DNA from 2 places in the Kluyvera sp. NPDC087067 genome. Region 1 is predicted to be linked to the other one. Evidence: predicted binding sites of a transcription regulator. Region 1 holds the regulator's gene; the other holds the start of a gene.
What was found. The regulator CRP, encoded in region 1, controls carbon source genes, mostly activating them, when cyclic AMP is high. The targets are predictions, from matches to a motif close to ATGTGANNNNNNTCACAT.
Positions count from the first base shown of each region.

Region 2: the regulator CRP is predicted to act here: its motif matches at 4,619-4,636, upstream of focA (formate transporter FocA).

Region 1 is NZ_JBIUZS010000010.1:51,034-59,135, reverse strand. It holds gene mdcA (malonate decarboxylase subunit alpha) at 1-256, opposite strand, end outside; gene ACIPDS_RS20020 (hydrolase) at 505-1,527, shown strand; gene ACIPDS_RS20015 (YheU family protein) at 1,524-1,742, shown strand; gene ACIPDS_RS20010 (phosphoribulokinase) at 1,800-2,663, shown strand; gene ACIPDS_RS20005 (OsmC family protein) at 2,925-3,329, opposite strand; gene crp (cAMP-activated global transcriptional regulator CRP) at 3,634-4,266, shown strand; gene ACIPDS_RS19995 (YccS/YhfK family putative transporter) at 4,319-6,394, shown strand; gene ACIPDS_RS19990 (aspartate aminotransferase family protein) at 6,387-7,604, opposite strand; gene pabA (aminodeoxychorismate synthase component 2) at 7,689-8,102, opposite strand, start outside.
Region 2 is NZ_JBIUZS010000001.1:168,014-176,115, reverse strand. It holds gene aroA (3-phosphoshikimate 1-carboxyvinyltransferase) at 1-389, opposite strand, end outside; gene serC (3-phosphoserine/phosphohydroxythreonine transaminase) at 462-1,550, opposite strand; gene ACIPDS_RS00755 (DUF421 domain-containing protein) at 1,713-2,405, opposite strand; gene ycaO (30S ribosomal protein S12 methylthiotransferase accessory factor YcaO) at 2,533-4,293, shown strand; gene focA (formate transporter FocA) at 4,697-5,554, shown strand; gene pflB (formate C-acetyltransferase) at 5,610-7,892, shown strand; gene pflA (pyruvate formate lyase 1-activating protein) at 8,098-8,102, shown strand, end outside.

The sequences.
Region 1 (8,102 bases):
CGCTTGGCATAATCATGTGCAGGTCGTGCACTTTTTGCGGGTTAACTTCAGCCAGCATGCGAGATAAGAAATCTGCCTGCTTCTGGTTATTCCCTTCTAATACCACGCGGTCACCCGGCGCGATCAGTAGTTCCAGCATCGCGGTCAGATCTGCGGTCGGCAGTACCTTACCCTGCACCGGAACGGAAGCCAGACGCCGCTGTTTTTCTGTGCGGCGGGTGTTCCAGACTCGTGCTGGTGTTTGCCCAGATAACATTATTAACCTCCTGATTCAGCGAATCATTTTGATTGCTTAACACTGGAAAGAGTGTGCACCCTGGTGAGAAAGTCATCAATTAAGCGTAGGCGTTAATCATTAGCTTGAGGGTAATAATTGAAGTAACAATTTGTGATTAGGATCAGATCCGAAAGGGATAAAAAGGGCTACCGATACCTCATTTTCATAAACACGATGGCAAAGTGGCGGTATAGTAGGCGCCAGATTTTTGTAAACATCGCCGAGTTATGACTGAAACAACCCATCACGATCTCAGTATCGACACTTCAAGCAGCGCGGATTTCGTGCCGATGCGCGGCGTGAGCAATCGTCATTTACAAACGATGCTGCCGCGTCTTATCCGTCGCAAGCTGCAATTCACGCCATGCTGGCAGCGCCTTGAGCTGCCGGACGGTGATTTTGTTGATCTCGCCTGGAGTGAAGATCCGCAAGCTGCGCGCCATAAACCGCGCCTGGTGGTGTTTCATGGTCTGGAAGGCAGTTTGCACAGTCCCTATGCGCACGGCCTGATTAATGCCGCAAAACAGCGGGGCTGGCTGGGCGTGGTGATGCATTTTCGCGGCTGTAGCGGCGAACCAAACCGTCTGAACCGCATTTATCACTCCGGTGAAACGGAAGATGGCACCTGGTTTTTGCAGTGGCTCAAGCGCGAATTTGGTGACGCGCCAACGGCAGCGGTCGGTTATTCGCTCGGCGGCAACATGCTGGCCTGCCTGCTGGCAAAAGAAGGCGATGATGTGCCTATCGACGCGGCGGTGATTGTCTCGGCACCGTTTATGCTCGAAGCCTGTAGCTATCATATGGATAAAGGCTTCTCGCGGGTTTATCAGCGCTACCTGCTGAACCTGTTGAAAGGCAACGCGGCACGCAAGCTCAAGGCTTATCCCGGCTCACTGCCGGTGGATCTGCGCCAGTTAAAAAGTATGCGCCGGATCCGCGAGTTCGACGATTCCATTACCTCGAAGATCCACGGTTTTGCCGATGCTATCGACTATTATCGTCAGTGCAGCGCAATGCCTACTTTGAGCAAAATCACCAAGCCCACGCTGATTATCCATGCGAAAGACGATCCCTTTATGGATCACCACTCCATTCCCGCCCAGGAAGAGTTGCCGGATAACGTTGAATATCAGCTAACGGAACACGGCGGCCACGTTGGATTTATCGGCGGCACCCTGCGCCACCCGGAAATGTGGCTGGAAAAACGCATCCCCGCATGGCTTATGACGTGGTTAGGAGTGAAAGCATGATGATCCCCTGGCAGGACCTTGACCCCGAAACGCTGGATAGGTTGATTGAAAGCTTTGTCTTGCGCGAAGGCACTGATTATGGTGAATATGAGCGCTCACTTGCGCAAAAGGTCGCCGACGTAAAACATCAGTTACAAACAGGCGAAGCGGTGCTGGTGTGGTCTGAGCTTCACGAGACCGTCAACATCATGCCCCGTAACCAATTTCGCGGTTAACTATACTTATTGCAGGAAGCCGGACGGCTTTCTGTAGTCTGTTAAGGAGTTATTCGCATGTCTGCCAAACACCCAGTTATTGCCGTGACCGGCTCCAGCGGAGCGGGAACCACCACCACCAGCCTCGCATTTCGTAAAATCTTTGCTCAGCTCAACCTGCGTGCGGCAGAAGTTGAAGGCGACAGCTTTCACCGCTATACCCGTCCTGAAATGGATATGGCTATCCGTAAGGCCCGCGATGCCGGTCGGCATATCAGCTATTTCGGCCCGGATGCCAATGACTTTGGCCTGCTGGAACAAACCTTCCGCGATTACGGCGTGACCGGCAAAGGGCAATCACGAAAGTATCTGCACACCTACGACGAAGCCGTACCGTGGAATCAGGTGCCGGGAACATTTACCCCCTGGCAGCCGCTGCCCGAGCCGACGGATGTGCTGTTCTATGAAGGATTGCACGGCGGCGTGGTGACACCGCAGCATGACGTGGCACGCCATGTTGATCTGCTGGTTGGCGTGGTGCCGATTGTGAACCTCGAGTGGATCCAAAAGATGATCCGCGACACCAGCGAGCGCGGTCACTCCCGTGAGGCGGTGATGGATTCCGTGGTGCGCTCAATGGAGGACTACATCAACTTCATTACGCCGCAGTTCTCCCGCACCCATATCAACTTCCAGCGCGTCCCAACGGTCGATACCTCAAATCCCTTCGCCGCCAAAAGTATTCCCTCGCTCGATGAGAGCTTTGTGGTCATTCATTTCCGTAATCTTGATAACATCGATTACCCGTGGCTGCTGGCGATGCTGCAAGGGTCGTTTATTTCACATATGAATACGCTGGTGGTTCCCGGCGGCAAGCTAGGGCTGGCGATGGAGCTCATCATGATGCCGCTGGTGCAGCGATTGATGGAAGGAAGAAGCTAAACGGCGGTCCCGGCGGCGCTGCGCTTGGCCGGGCTACATTTCGTATGCAATCAGTAGGTCTGATAAGCATCGCGTCATCAGGCACAAGCACACAATTCGCCGGATGGCGGCTTCGCCTTATCCGGCCTACACCGTAAATACTGTGGATATTAGCAACTTGTAGGCCCGATAAGGCGAAGCCGCCATCGGGCAATTCCGAGCACAATACCGGATACAACAGTCGGTAGCCCGGACGAGGCATTTGCTCTGACCCCAGAGTCGTTATCCCTCGATCACTTCATAAGAGTGAGTGATATTCACCGCTTTTTCGAGCATCAGCGCAACCGAGCAGTATTTCTCAGCGGACAGTGAGACGGCACGAGCAACCGCAGCGTCTTTAAGATCTTTCCCCGTCACAATGAAGTGCAGGTTGATATGTGTGAACAGGCGCGGTGCCTCTTCACGGCGTTCAGAAGTCAGCTTCACTTCACAATCTGAGACGTCATTGCGGCCCTTTTGCAAAATGGAAACCACATCGATTGCGCTACAGCCACCGGCGGCCATTAAGACGACTTCCATTGGGCTTGGCGCTTTATCGCCCGAGTTGCCGTCCATCAAAATCTGGTGGCCTGAAGCAGACTCTCCGAGGAAGGTTAAGCCTTCAATCCATTTCACACGCGCTTGCATATTATTTAACTCCCAGGTTGCAATTTTCTTCTCAGATTACGCGTACATAACAATTCTCGCAATGGAAGGCGATCGCCGTCATGCTGAAGCGAGACACCAGGAGACACGCGCCTAAAGCTATGCTAAAACAGTCAGGATGCTACGGTAATACATAAACGTACTGCATGTATGCAGAGGACATCACATTACTGGCTGCGGCACGATTCGACAGCCGACTTCCCAGGTAACGGGAAGGATACTATTGCAACCAGTGGCTGCAATGTTTTTGCCGCTGGGAAGAGCTTATAACAGAGGATAACCGCGCATGGTGCTTGGCAAACCGCAAACAGACCCGACTCTCGAATGGTTCTTGTCTCATTGCCATATTCATAAGTACCCATCGAAGAGCACGCTGATTCACCAGGGTGAAAAAGCTGAAACGCTGTATTACATCGTCAAAGGCTCAGTGGCAGTACTCATCAAGGATGAAGAAGGTAAAGAGATGATTCTCTCTTACCTCAACCAGGGTGACTTTATCGGCGAATTGGGCCTGTTTGAAGAAGGCCAGGAACGCAGCGCGTGGGTACGGGCAAAAACCGCTTGTGAAGTTGCTGAAATCTCTTATAAAAAATTCCGCCAGCTGATTCAGGTAAACCCAGACATCCTGATGCGTTTGTCTTCGCAAATGGCACGTCGTCTGCAGATTACCTCCGAAAAAGTGGGCAACCTGGCATTCCTGGACGTGACCGGACGCATCGCCCAGACTCTGCTGAATCTGGCTAAACAGCCGGACGCCATGACTCACCCAGACGGTATGCAGATTAAAATCACCCGTCAGGAAATCGGTCAGATCGTCGGTTGTTCCCGCGAAACCGTGGGCCGTATTTTGAAAATGCTCGAAGATCAAAACCTGATCTCCGCTCACGGCAAAACTATTGTCGTCTACGGTACTCGCTGATCCAGCCAAAACGGCATAGTGCTCACGCAGTATGCCGTTTTTGTTTTCCCTCATGTGGCGCAGGCTGATTTACCACCCGGAAGTCAACTATGCACTGCGGCAAACGCTGGTGTTATGTTTGCCGGTCGCCATTGGCCTACTCTTCGGCCATCTTCAGCAAGGTCTGCTGTTCTCACTGGTTCCCGCGTGTTGCAACATCGCAGGTCTTGATACGCCCCATAAGCGTTTTTTCAAACGCCTGACTATCGGCGGCTGCCTGTTTGCCGGATGCAGCCTCGCCGTACAGCTATTGCTGGCGCATCACATTCCACTGCCGTTCATTCTGACCGGGCTGGCGCTGCTGCTGGGCGTAACGGCAGAGATCAGCGCCTTACACGGGCGATTGCTCCCCGCCTCGCTGATTGCGGCTATTTTCACCTTAAGCCTCGCCGGTAACATGCCTATCTGGCAGCCATTGCTGCTGTATGCGCTTGGCACGCTGTGGTATGGCTTATTCAACTGGTGGTGGTTCTGGATGTGGCGCGAACAGCCGCTGCGCGAATCGCTAAGCCTGCTCTATCGCCAGCTCGCCGAATACTGCGAAGCCAAATACAGCCTGCTGACTCAGCATACGGACCCCAGCACCGCGCTGCCGCCGTTGCTAAACCGTCAGCAAAAGGTGGTGGATCTCATTTCCCAATGCTATCAGCAACTTCATATGCTGGCGGCAAACCGACACAATGACTACAAGCGCCTGCTGCGCGCTTTTCAGGTAGGGCTAGATTTACAAGAACATATCTCGGTGAGTTTGCATCAGCCAGAAGAGGTGCAAAAACTGGTGGAACGCAGCCACGCGGAAGCAGTGATCCGCTGGAACGCGCAGACCGTCGCGGCACGGTTGCGCGTACTCGCGGATGATATTCTCTATCACCGTTACCCCAGCCGCTTCACGATGGAAAAACAGATTGGCGCGCTGGAAAAAATCGCCGCCCAGCATCCTGATAACCCGGTCGGCCAGTTCTGCGCCTGGCACTTTAGCCGAATCGCCAGAGTCCTGCGCGCCCAGCGTCCGCTCTACCCGCGCGACCTGATGGCGGATAAGGAACGCCGCCTGCCGCTGTTCCCGGCCATTAAAAGCTACCTGTCGCTAAAATCGCCCGCGCTACGCAACGCCGGGAGGCTAAGCGTGATGCTGAGTATCGCCAGCCTGATGGGCACGGCGCTGCATCTGCCAAAACCGTACTGGATCCTGATGACGGTGCTGCTGGTGACGCAAAACGGTTATGGCGCTACCCGCGTGCGAATTTTCCACCGTGCGGCGGGCACCCTGGCGGGCCTGGTGATCGCCGCCATCGCCCTGCACTTCCACGCGCCGCAGGGGCTCGCGCTTACCGGGATGCTGATTATCACGCTCGTCAGCTACCTGATTATTCGCCGCAGCTACGGTTGGGCCACCGTTGGCTTTACGGTCACCGCGGTATACACGCTGCAAATCCTCACGCTTAACGGCGAACAGTTTATTGTTGCCCGCTTTATCGACACCATCATCGGCTGCCTGATTGCGTTCGGCGGCATGCTCTGGTTATGGCCGCAGTGGCAAAGCGGTCAGCTACGGCAAAATGCCCAGGCGGCGCTGGAAGCCGATCAGGACGCCATTCGTCTGATCCTAAGCCCCGACCCGCAGGCGCCTAAGCTTGCTTATCAGCGCATGCGCGTCAACCAGGCGCACAATACGCTGTTTAACACCTTAAACCAGGCCATGCAGGAGCCGGGCTTTAACTCACGCTATTTGGAAGACATGAAGCTGTGGGTCACTCACAGTCAGTTTATCGTTGAGCACATCAACGCCATGACGACGCTTGCGCGCGAACACAACATGCTGACACCCGATTTAGCGCAACAGTATCTGGAGTCGTGCGAAATTGCCCTACAGCGCTGCCAGCAACGTCTGGAGTACGATGAAGCGGGAAGCGGCGGAGAGGTGAACATTATGGAGTCGCCGGACGCGCTGTCCCACGGCGCGCTAAGCACTATGGAACAGCATCTCCAGCGTATTCTGGGGCATCTCAACACCATGCACACCATCTCTTCGGTGGCGTGGCGTCAGCGCCCACGGCATGGCGGCTGGTTAAAGCGACGAGCTAGCTGACGATTTTCGCCACGGCCTGCGAGAAGCGCTGCATCCCTTCGTCGATATCCACTTCCTCCACCACCAGCGATGGCGCAAAGCGCATTACGTCCGGGCCCGCGTTAAGCACCATCACGCCGACGTCAGCCGCCGCGTAAAGGAAATCACGCGCGCGACCTTTGTACTTCGCATTCAGCTCGGCGCCAATCAATAGCCCCATGCCGCGCACGTCGCTAAACACATCATACTTCGCGTTAATCTGGTGCAGATGCTGAACAAACCGTTCACGTTTTGCATTCACGCCGTTGAGCACTTCTGGCGTGTTGATAATATCGAACGCGGCACCGGCAACGGCGCAGGCCAGCGGATTACCGCCATAGGTAGAACCGTGTGAACCGACGTGGAAGGCATTGGCAATGTCTTCGGTGGTCAGCACCGCGCTCACCGGGAAGCCGCCGCCCAGCGCTTTGGCGCTGGTTAAGATATCCGGCGTTACGCCATAGTGCATATAGGCAAACAGAGAACCGGTACGGCCCATGCCGCTTTGCACCTCATCAAACACCAGCAGCGCCTGATGTTTATCACACAACGCGCGCAGGCCTTGCAGGAATTCCGGCGTCGCCGCCAGCACGCCGCCTTCGCCCTGAATCGGCTCGACCACGATGGCGCAGGTGTGATCATCCATCACCGCTTCAACCGCATGCAGGTCGTTAAATGGCACGTGGATGATATCGGCCGGTTTCGGGCCAAAGCCGTCGGAATATTTTGGCTGACCGCCCACGGAAACGGTAAACAGCGAGCGTCCGTGGAAGGCGTTATGGAAAGCGATAATTTTGGTTTTATACGGGCTATGACGGGTCGAGGCGTAGTAGCGTGCCAGCTTAAAGGCGGTTTCGTTTGCCTCGGTGCCGGAGTTCATAAACACCACGCGCTCAGCGAAGGTGGCGTCCACCAGCTTCTGGCCCAGACGCAGCGCAGGTTCATTGGTAAAAACGTTGCTGGTATGCCACAGCGTTTCACCCTGGCTTTTCAGCGCGTCAACCAACGCCGGGTGACAATGACCCAGCGCCGTCACCGCAATACCGCCGGCAAAATCAACGTACTCTTTGCCTTGCTGATCCCACACGCGGCTCCCTTTGCCTTTCACCGGGATAAATTCCGCCGGTGCATAAATGGGCAAAATGACCTGGTCGAAGGTCGCGCGGGTGATTGCAGATTGTTTGGTTTCCATGTCATGCCCTTCTTCAAGCGATGCAGCGTTGATTGTGAGAATCTATCCACAAAATATGCATAAAAAATCACACAATGGCAACGACTATCGATTGAGAAAGTTTGCCAGCAGGTCGTGCCCTTGTTCGCTGAGAATACTCTCCGGGTGGAACTGCACGCCTTCCAGATCCCACTGCCGGTGGCGAATGCCCATAATTTCCCCCGCCGCGCTGCGGGCGGTGACGTCAAAACAATCGGGCAATGTCTCAGGATCAATGAGCAAAGAGTGATAACGCGTGACGGTCAGCGGGTTATTCAGGCCGCGAAACACGCCCTGCTGCTGATGCGTAATCGGTGAGGTTTTGCCGTGCATCACTTTCGCCGCACGAACGATACGCGCGCCGAAGGCCTGCGCGATGGCCTGGTGGCCTAAGCAAACGCCGAGCAGCGGTATTTTTCCCGCATAGTGGCGAATCACATCCAGAGAGATACCGGCGTCATCTGGCGTACAGGGGCCGGG
Region 2 (8,102 bases), on a different contig from region 1:
ACCAGATGACCAATGGGACGCTCTTTCATCCGTGGTTCACCGGTCAGCACAATATTGTTCTGCCCCAGGCACAGCGCCGCTGCCAGCGGCCGCATGGCCGTGCCCGCATTGCCCAAAAACAGCTCCAGTTCACCAGAGGACTGCATCGGCCCCGCATTGCCGGTCACTTCACAGCGGGTGCGGTCAGCGGACAAGGTATAGTGAATTCCCAGAGCCTTCAGCGCATTGAGCATGTGGCGAACATCGTCACTATCCAGCAAGTTTGTCAGAACGGTTGTGCCGCGAGCCAATGCTGCTAACAACAGTGCGCGGTTCGACACGCTTTTAGAACCGGGCAGATTAATGGTGCCATCAACACGCGCGATAGGTTGTAACGTCAGGGATTCCATGAAACTCAACTCTCAAAAACAGAAGTAAAAACCCCACGGCGCAACCGTGGGGATGAAATAGAAAAATCCAGATTAACCGTGGCGGCGTTCGAATGCTTTCATAAAGTCTGTCAGCGCCTGTACGCCTTCCAGCGGCATGGCGTTGTAGATTGAGGCACGCATACCACCCACAACGCGGTGGCCCTTCAGCGCATGCAGGCCTGCGGCAAACGACTCTTCGAGGAACAACTTATCCAGCGCGCTATCCGCTAGCTGGAACGGCACGTTCATACGGGAGCGGTTGGCGGTCGCCACATCGTTACGATAGAAATCACTACCATCGATGGTGCTATACAGAAGATCGGCCTTCTGCTGATTAATTCTTTCCATGGCTTCAACGCCACCCTGCTCTTTGAGCCATTTGAACACCAGACCAGACAGGTACCAGGCGAAGGTCGGTGGGGTATTGAACATGGAGTCGTTATCGTTTAACACGGTGTAATCGAGAATGGACGGGCAAGCCACATGCGCTTTGCCCAGCAGGTCTTCACGAACAATGACCAGCGTTAAGCCCGCAGGCCCAATGTTTTTCTGAGCACCGGCATAGATAACACCGTAGCGGCTAACATCAATAGGACGTGACAGGATAGAAGAGGAGAAGTCAGCGGCCACAATGACGTCTTTACCAAAGTCTGGCGTCTCTTCAATGGCAATACCATCGATAGTTTCATTCGGGCAGTAGTGTACGTACGCCGCGTTGTCAGTGAGCTGCCATTCGCGCATCGGTTTTACCGCGCGCTTGCCGTCTACGGTAACTTTGGCATCAATGATATTCGGGGTGCAGTATTTTTTCGCTTCTTTGACCGCACTGGCAGCCCAGTAGCCCGCATCAACGTAATCTGCGGTCGTTTTTTCACCCAGGATATTGAGCGGAACACCGGCAAACTGCCCGCGACCGCCACCATGACAAAACAGCACTTTGTAGTTGGAAGGGATTTTGAGCAGGTCACGGAAATCCTTCTCTGCTTCTTCCGCCACCTGAATAAATTCTTTACCACGGTGGCTGACTTCCATTACCGACGTTCCTAAGCCATTCCAGTCGCAAAGTTCTGTCTGCGCCAGTTTAAGAACATCTGCCGGTAACATTGCCGGACCTGAACTGAAATTAAACACCTGAGCCATTTTCCCTCACCACGCTAAAAGCTATAAGTAATACCTGTGGATATCGGTTTTATCATTCAGTGACACGCGCCGCAATGTCTAAAACTTTCCACCGACGAATTGTGCACCGCATCACACAAAAGATTGTTCCATCTGGACGCCGTAAAACCGACAAAATTGCTGTCAGGCGTTGCGTTTAACCCGGCTGGCTTTACTCCACTCTGGATTCGCACAGCGAGGACATAATTGGCGCTCGCCCGCTTGCATAGTGATAACGTTGCTACAGCGGACACAGGCATATTCACCCGGCTCGGGCACCACTTTGTATCGGGTGATCAGTTTGTTTGGCAGAATGCACAAGCCCGGCTTAACGTCATCATCATGGTAATAGAACACGCTTATCTCGCCGTTGGTTTCCATCACGGCGAGCCGAACTTGTCCTAGCTGTTCCACGCTGCTAAGACGCAGTTCCATAAAGAAGTCCAGCTCGGTCATGTTGGCCTGGCGCACGTTGTCCCACGCTAACTGTCCGTCCTCGACAATGACTACCGCTTTACCTTCCAGTAGATCCTGCACCGTTTCACTTTTTCCCATCACCCACATAATTAAACGGTAAAGCAAGGCCAGGGAGACAAAAACCACCAGTACGGGCACCATCGGCACATCATCATAAAATGCCACGTCACCCGCCGCTGAACCGAGCGTCAAAATGATCAGCACTTCAAAAAGCGACATCTGTCGAACGCCACGCCGCCCGGTCATTTTGAGGAATAAGAACACCAGCACAAAGGTATAGAGACTTCTCAGCGCCACTTCAGCTAAAAACTCAGGAGGAACTTTATCAAATGCCATCCGTTGGATATCAAATACTTTCATTCTTCTATGCCTTAACAAAAGGTTATTTTCTATAAGCATAGACCTGTCTTTTATTTTCGCCGGAGATAGCACCCGTCACACAAAACCCGTATCATTGCGCGCTTTCCGTACGACTAAAGAGATTGCTATGACCCAGACCTATATTCCCGGCAAAGACGCCGCGCTGGAAGATTCCATCGCGCGCTTCCAGCAAAAGCTGCTCGACCTCGGTTTCGATATTGAAGAAGCCTCGTGGTTGAACCCTGTTCCTAACGTCTGGTCAGTGCATATTCGTGATAAAGCCTGTTCTTTATGCTTTACCAACGGTAAAGGTGCTACCAAAAAAGCAGCGCTGGCGTCAGCGCTGGGTGAGTACTTTGAACGTCTCTCAACCAACTATTTCTTTGCCGATTTCTGGCTGGGCGATGAAATCGCCAACGGCCCATTCGTGCACTACCCGAATGAAAAATGGTTCCCGCTGACCGAAGACGACGAAGTGCCGGAAGGTCTGCTCGACGCCCGTCTGCGCGCTTTTTATGATCCAGACGATCAGCTTAGCGCCAGCATGCTGGTCGATCTGCAATCCGGTAACGACGATCGCGGCGTATGCGGCCTGCCGTTTACCCGTCAATCCGATGGCGAAACCGTCTATATCCCGATGAACATCGTCGCGAACCTGTACGTGTCCAACGGCATGTCAGCCGGTAACACCCGCAATGAGGCGCGCGTTCAGGGTCTGTCAGAGGTCTTTGAGCGTTACGTGAAAAACCGCATTATTGCCGAAAGCATCAGCCTGCCGGAAATTCCAGCCGATGTGCTGGCGCGCTACCCGGGCGTGGTTGAGTCAATCGCAAAACTGGAAGCTGAAGGTTTCCCAATCTTTGCTTACGACGGTTCTCTGGGCGGTAAATACCCGGTTATCTGCGTGGTACTGTTCAACCCAGCAAACGGAACCTGCTTTGCGTCCTTTGGCGCGCACCCAGATTTCGGCGTCGCGCTGGAGCGTACGGTGACCGAGCTGCTGCAGGGCCGCGGCCTGAAAGATCTCGACGTGTTTACTCCCCCCACCTTCGATGACGAAGAAGTGGCTGAACACACCAACCTGGAAACCCACTTTATCGATTCCAGCGGTTCTATCTCCTGGGATCTGTTCAAGCAGGATGCGGACTATCCGTTTGTGGACTGGAGCTTCTCCGGTACCACCGAAGAAGAGTTCGCAACCCTGATGGCTATCTTCAAAGAAGAAGATAAAGAAGTGTACATCGCCGACTATGAGCACCTGAGCGTTTACGCCTGCCGCATCATCGTCCCTGGCATGTCCGACATTTATCCAGCAGAAGATCTGTGGCTGGCTAACAACAACATGGGTAGCCACCTGCGCGACACCATTCTCTCCTTGCCGGGCAGCGAGTGGGAAAAAGAAGAGTATCTGAATCTGATTGAACAGATTGACGATGAAGGTCTGGACGACTTCACCCGTGTCCGTGAACTGCTGGGTCTGGCGACGGGTTCCGATAACGGCTGGTACACGCTGCGTATCGGTGAGCTGAAAGCCATGCTGGCATTGGCCGGCGGTGACCTGGAACAGGCGCTGATCTGGACCGAGTGGACGATGGAATTCAACGCCTCGGTCTTTAGCCCGGAACGGGCAAACTACTACCGCTGCCTGCAGACTCTGCTGCTCTTGTCTCAGGAAGAAGATCGCCAGCCGCTTCAGTATCTGAATGCCTTCGTGCGCATGTATGGCGTAGATGCGGTAGAAGCTGCCAGCGCAGCCCTCAGCGGTGAAGAAGCCTTCTATGGTCTGCAACCTTCGGATGGCACGCTTGCCGCTTTCCCTGCACATCAGTCGCTGTTACAGGCATACGAAAAACTGCAGCGGGCAAAAGCCGCATTCTGGGCAAAATAAGTTAAAGCCTTATAAAGAGTAGGCTTAACGTAGACTCTACGCTATATTACGGGGCCAATTGCTGGCCCCGTTTTTATTTCCACGCTTCGCTTAACTGCGGTGTGAAAATAAAGTTAAAGATAAGTAAACACGATTATTGGTAGCTTACTTTTATTGTTAATTTACTTGATCATTACTCCATTTTAATTAACCAGTAAAATTAAGGGTAAAGAAAATATTCAACTGAATTTGCAAATCTTAAAATTTATTTTTATCATCAAAATCAATAAATTACCCTGCTTTAGTTGAAAAACCATCCACTTTGCAGGCCTATAAGCCAGGCGAGATATGATCTACATCAATTTCTCATCTATAATGCTTTGTTAGTATCTCATCGCCGATTAAATAAAAAGAGAGAGTTAGTGTGAAAGCTGACAACCCTTTTGATCTACTTCTCCCTGCTGCAATGGCTAAAGTTGCCGAAGAAGCAGGTGTCTATAAAGCAACTAAGCATCCGCTGAAAACCTTTTATCTGGCGATCACTGCGGGCGTTTTCATCTCGATTGCTTTTGTATTTTATATTACAGCAACCACGGGTACAGCTGGCATGCCGTTTGGCATCGCAAAACTGATTGGTGGTATCTGCTTCTCACTAGGCCTCATTCTTTGCGTTATTTGTGGCGCTGACCTCTTCACCTCAACCGTGCTCATCGTCGTGGCAAAAGCCAGCGGTCGTATCACCTGGGGTCAATTGGCAAAAAACTGGCTTAACGTCTATGTGGGTAACCTGATTGGCTGCCTGATCTTCGTACTGCTCATGTGGCTGTCCGGGGAATACATGACGGCCAACGGCGGATGGGGGCTCAACGTCCTGCAAACTGCCGACCACAAAATGCATCACACATTTATCGAAGCCGTCGCTCTCGGCATCCTGGCGAACCTGATGGTCTGCCTGGCAGTCTGGATGAGCTACTCTGGCCGCAGCCTGATGGACAAAGCCATGATTATGGTTCTGCCGGTTGCTATGTTCGTTGCCAGCGGTTTTGAGCACAGTATCGCAAACATGTTTATGATCCCTATGGGTATCGTAATACGCGATTTTGCTAGCCCGGAATTCTGGACCGCTGTCGGTTCTTCTCCGGAGAATTTCTCACACCTGACCGTGATGCATTTCATCACCGATAACCTGATTCCTGTCACTATCGGGAACATCATCGGCGGCGGTTTGCTGGTTGGGTTGACATACTGGGTCATTTACCTGCGTGGCGGTGACCGTCATTAATTTGATGGTTGCTCCAGGCAGTAAATAAAAGTCCACTTAAGAAGGTAGGTGTTACATGTCCGAACTTAATGAAAAGTTAGCCGCAGCCTGGGAAGGTTTTACCAAAGGTGATTGGCAGAATGAAGTAAACTTACGTGACTTCATCCAGAAAAACTACACTCCGTACGAGGGTGACGAGTCCTTCCTGGCTGGCGCTACTGAAGCGACCACCAAGCTGTGGGACAGCGTAATGGAAGGCGTTAAACTGGAAAACCGCACCCACGCGCCAGTTGACTTTGACACCGCCGTTGCTTCAACTATCACTTCCCACGACGCTGGCTACATCAACAAGTCGCTGGAAAAAATCGTTGGTCTGCAGACTGAAGCCCCACTGAAACGTGCTCTTATCCCGTTCGGCGGCATCAAAATGATCGAAGGTTCCTGCAAAGCGTATAATCGCGAACTGGACCCAATGATCAAAAAAATCTTCACCGAATACCGCAAAACCCACAACCAGGGCGTATTCGATGTTTACACCAAAGACATTCTGAACTGCCGTAAATCTGGCGTTCTGACTGGTCTGCCAGATGCTTACGGCCGTGGTCGTATCATCGGTGACTACCGTCGCATCGCGGTGTACGGTATCGACTTCCTGATGAAAGACAAATACGCACAGTTCGTGTCTCTGCAGTCTGACCTCGAAAATGGCGTAAACCTGGAAGCGACTATCCGTCTGCGTGAAGAAATCTCTGAACAGCACCGTGCGCTGGGTCAGATCAAAGAGATGGCTGCTAAATACGGCTACGACATCTCTGGTCCGGCTACCAACGCTCAGGAAGCTATTCAGTGGACTTACTTCGGCTACCTGGCTGCGGTTAAATCTCAGAACGGCGCGGCAATGTCCTTCGGTCGTACTTCCAGCTTCCTGGATATCTACATCGAACGTGACCTGAAAGCAGGTAAAATCACCGAGCAAGACGCTCAGGAAATGATTGACCACCTGGTCATGAAACTGCGTATGGTTCGCTTCCTGCGTACCCCTGAGTATGATGAACTGTTCTCCGGTGACCCAATCTGGGCGACTGAATCTATCGCAGGTATGGGCGTTGATGGCCGTACCCTGGTTACCAAAAACAGCTTCCGTTTCCTGAACACCCTGTACACCATGGGTCCTTCTCCAGAGCCGAACATCACCGTTCTGTGGTCTGAGAAACTGCCACTGGCGTTCAAAAAATATGCTGCTAAAGTCTCCATCGATACCTCTTCTCTGCAGTACGAGAACGATGATCTGATGCGTCCTGACTTTAACAACGATGACTACGCTATCGCTTGCTGCGTAAGCCCAATGATCGTTGGTAAGCAAATGCAGTTCTTCGGTGCTCGTGCAAACCTGGCGAAAACCATGCTGTACGCAATCAACGGCGGCGTTGATGAAAAACTGAAAATGCAGGTTGGTCCTAAGTCTGAACCAATGAAAGGCGACGTACTGAACTATGACGAAGTCATTGATCGTATGGACCACTTCATGGATTGGCTGGCTAAACAGTACGTCACCGCACTGAACGTCATCCACTACATGCACGACAAGTACAGCTACGAAGCTTCTCTGATGGCGCTGCACGACCGTGACGTTATCCGCACCATGGCGTGTGGTATCGCAGGTCTGTCCGTTGCTGCTGACTCCCTGTCTGCAATCAAATATGCGAAAGTTAAACCAATTCGTGACGAAGATGGTCTGGCTATCGACTTCGAAATCGAAGGCGAATACCCGCAGTTTGGTAACAACGACCCTCGCGTCGATGACATGGCAGTTGACCTGGTAGAACGTTTCATGAAGAAAATTCAGAAACTGACTACTTACCGTAACGCTATCCCGACTCAGTCTGTTCTGACCATCACCTCTAACGTGGTTTATGGTAAGAAAACCGGTAACACCCCAGACGGTCGTCGTGCTGGCGCGCCATTCGGCCCAGGTGCTAACCCAATGCACGGTCGTGACCAGAAAGGTGCTGTAGCCTCTCTGACCTCCGTTGCTAAACTGCCGTTTGCTTACGCTAAAGATGGTATTTCTTACACCTTCTCTATCGTTCCAAACGCTCTGGGTAAAGACGACGATGTTCGTAAAACCAACCTGGCAGGCCTGATGGATGGTTACTTCCACCACGAAGCGTCTGTTGAAGGTGGTCAACACCTGAACGTTAACGTTATGAACCGCGAAATGCTGCTCGACGCGATGGAAAACCCTGAGAAATATCCTCAGCTGACCATCCGTGTATCTGGCTACGCAGTACGTTTTAACTCCCTGACTAAAGAACAGCAGCAGGACGTTATCACTCGTACCTTCACTCAATCTATCTAATAGATTTGACTGAAATCGCGATTAAAAACGCGTAACATAAAGGCTCCACTTCGGTGGGGCCTTTCTTATAACCGACTCACGCTGAGTGGATTTTGCTTGCTGACTTCTATACTGAAGTTAACAAGCAAAATAAACTCGACGCGGCTTTATAACCGTGCTCGCAAACCTGGCTGTAAAGCCGGGAAGAACTGGAGATAACACCGCAATGTC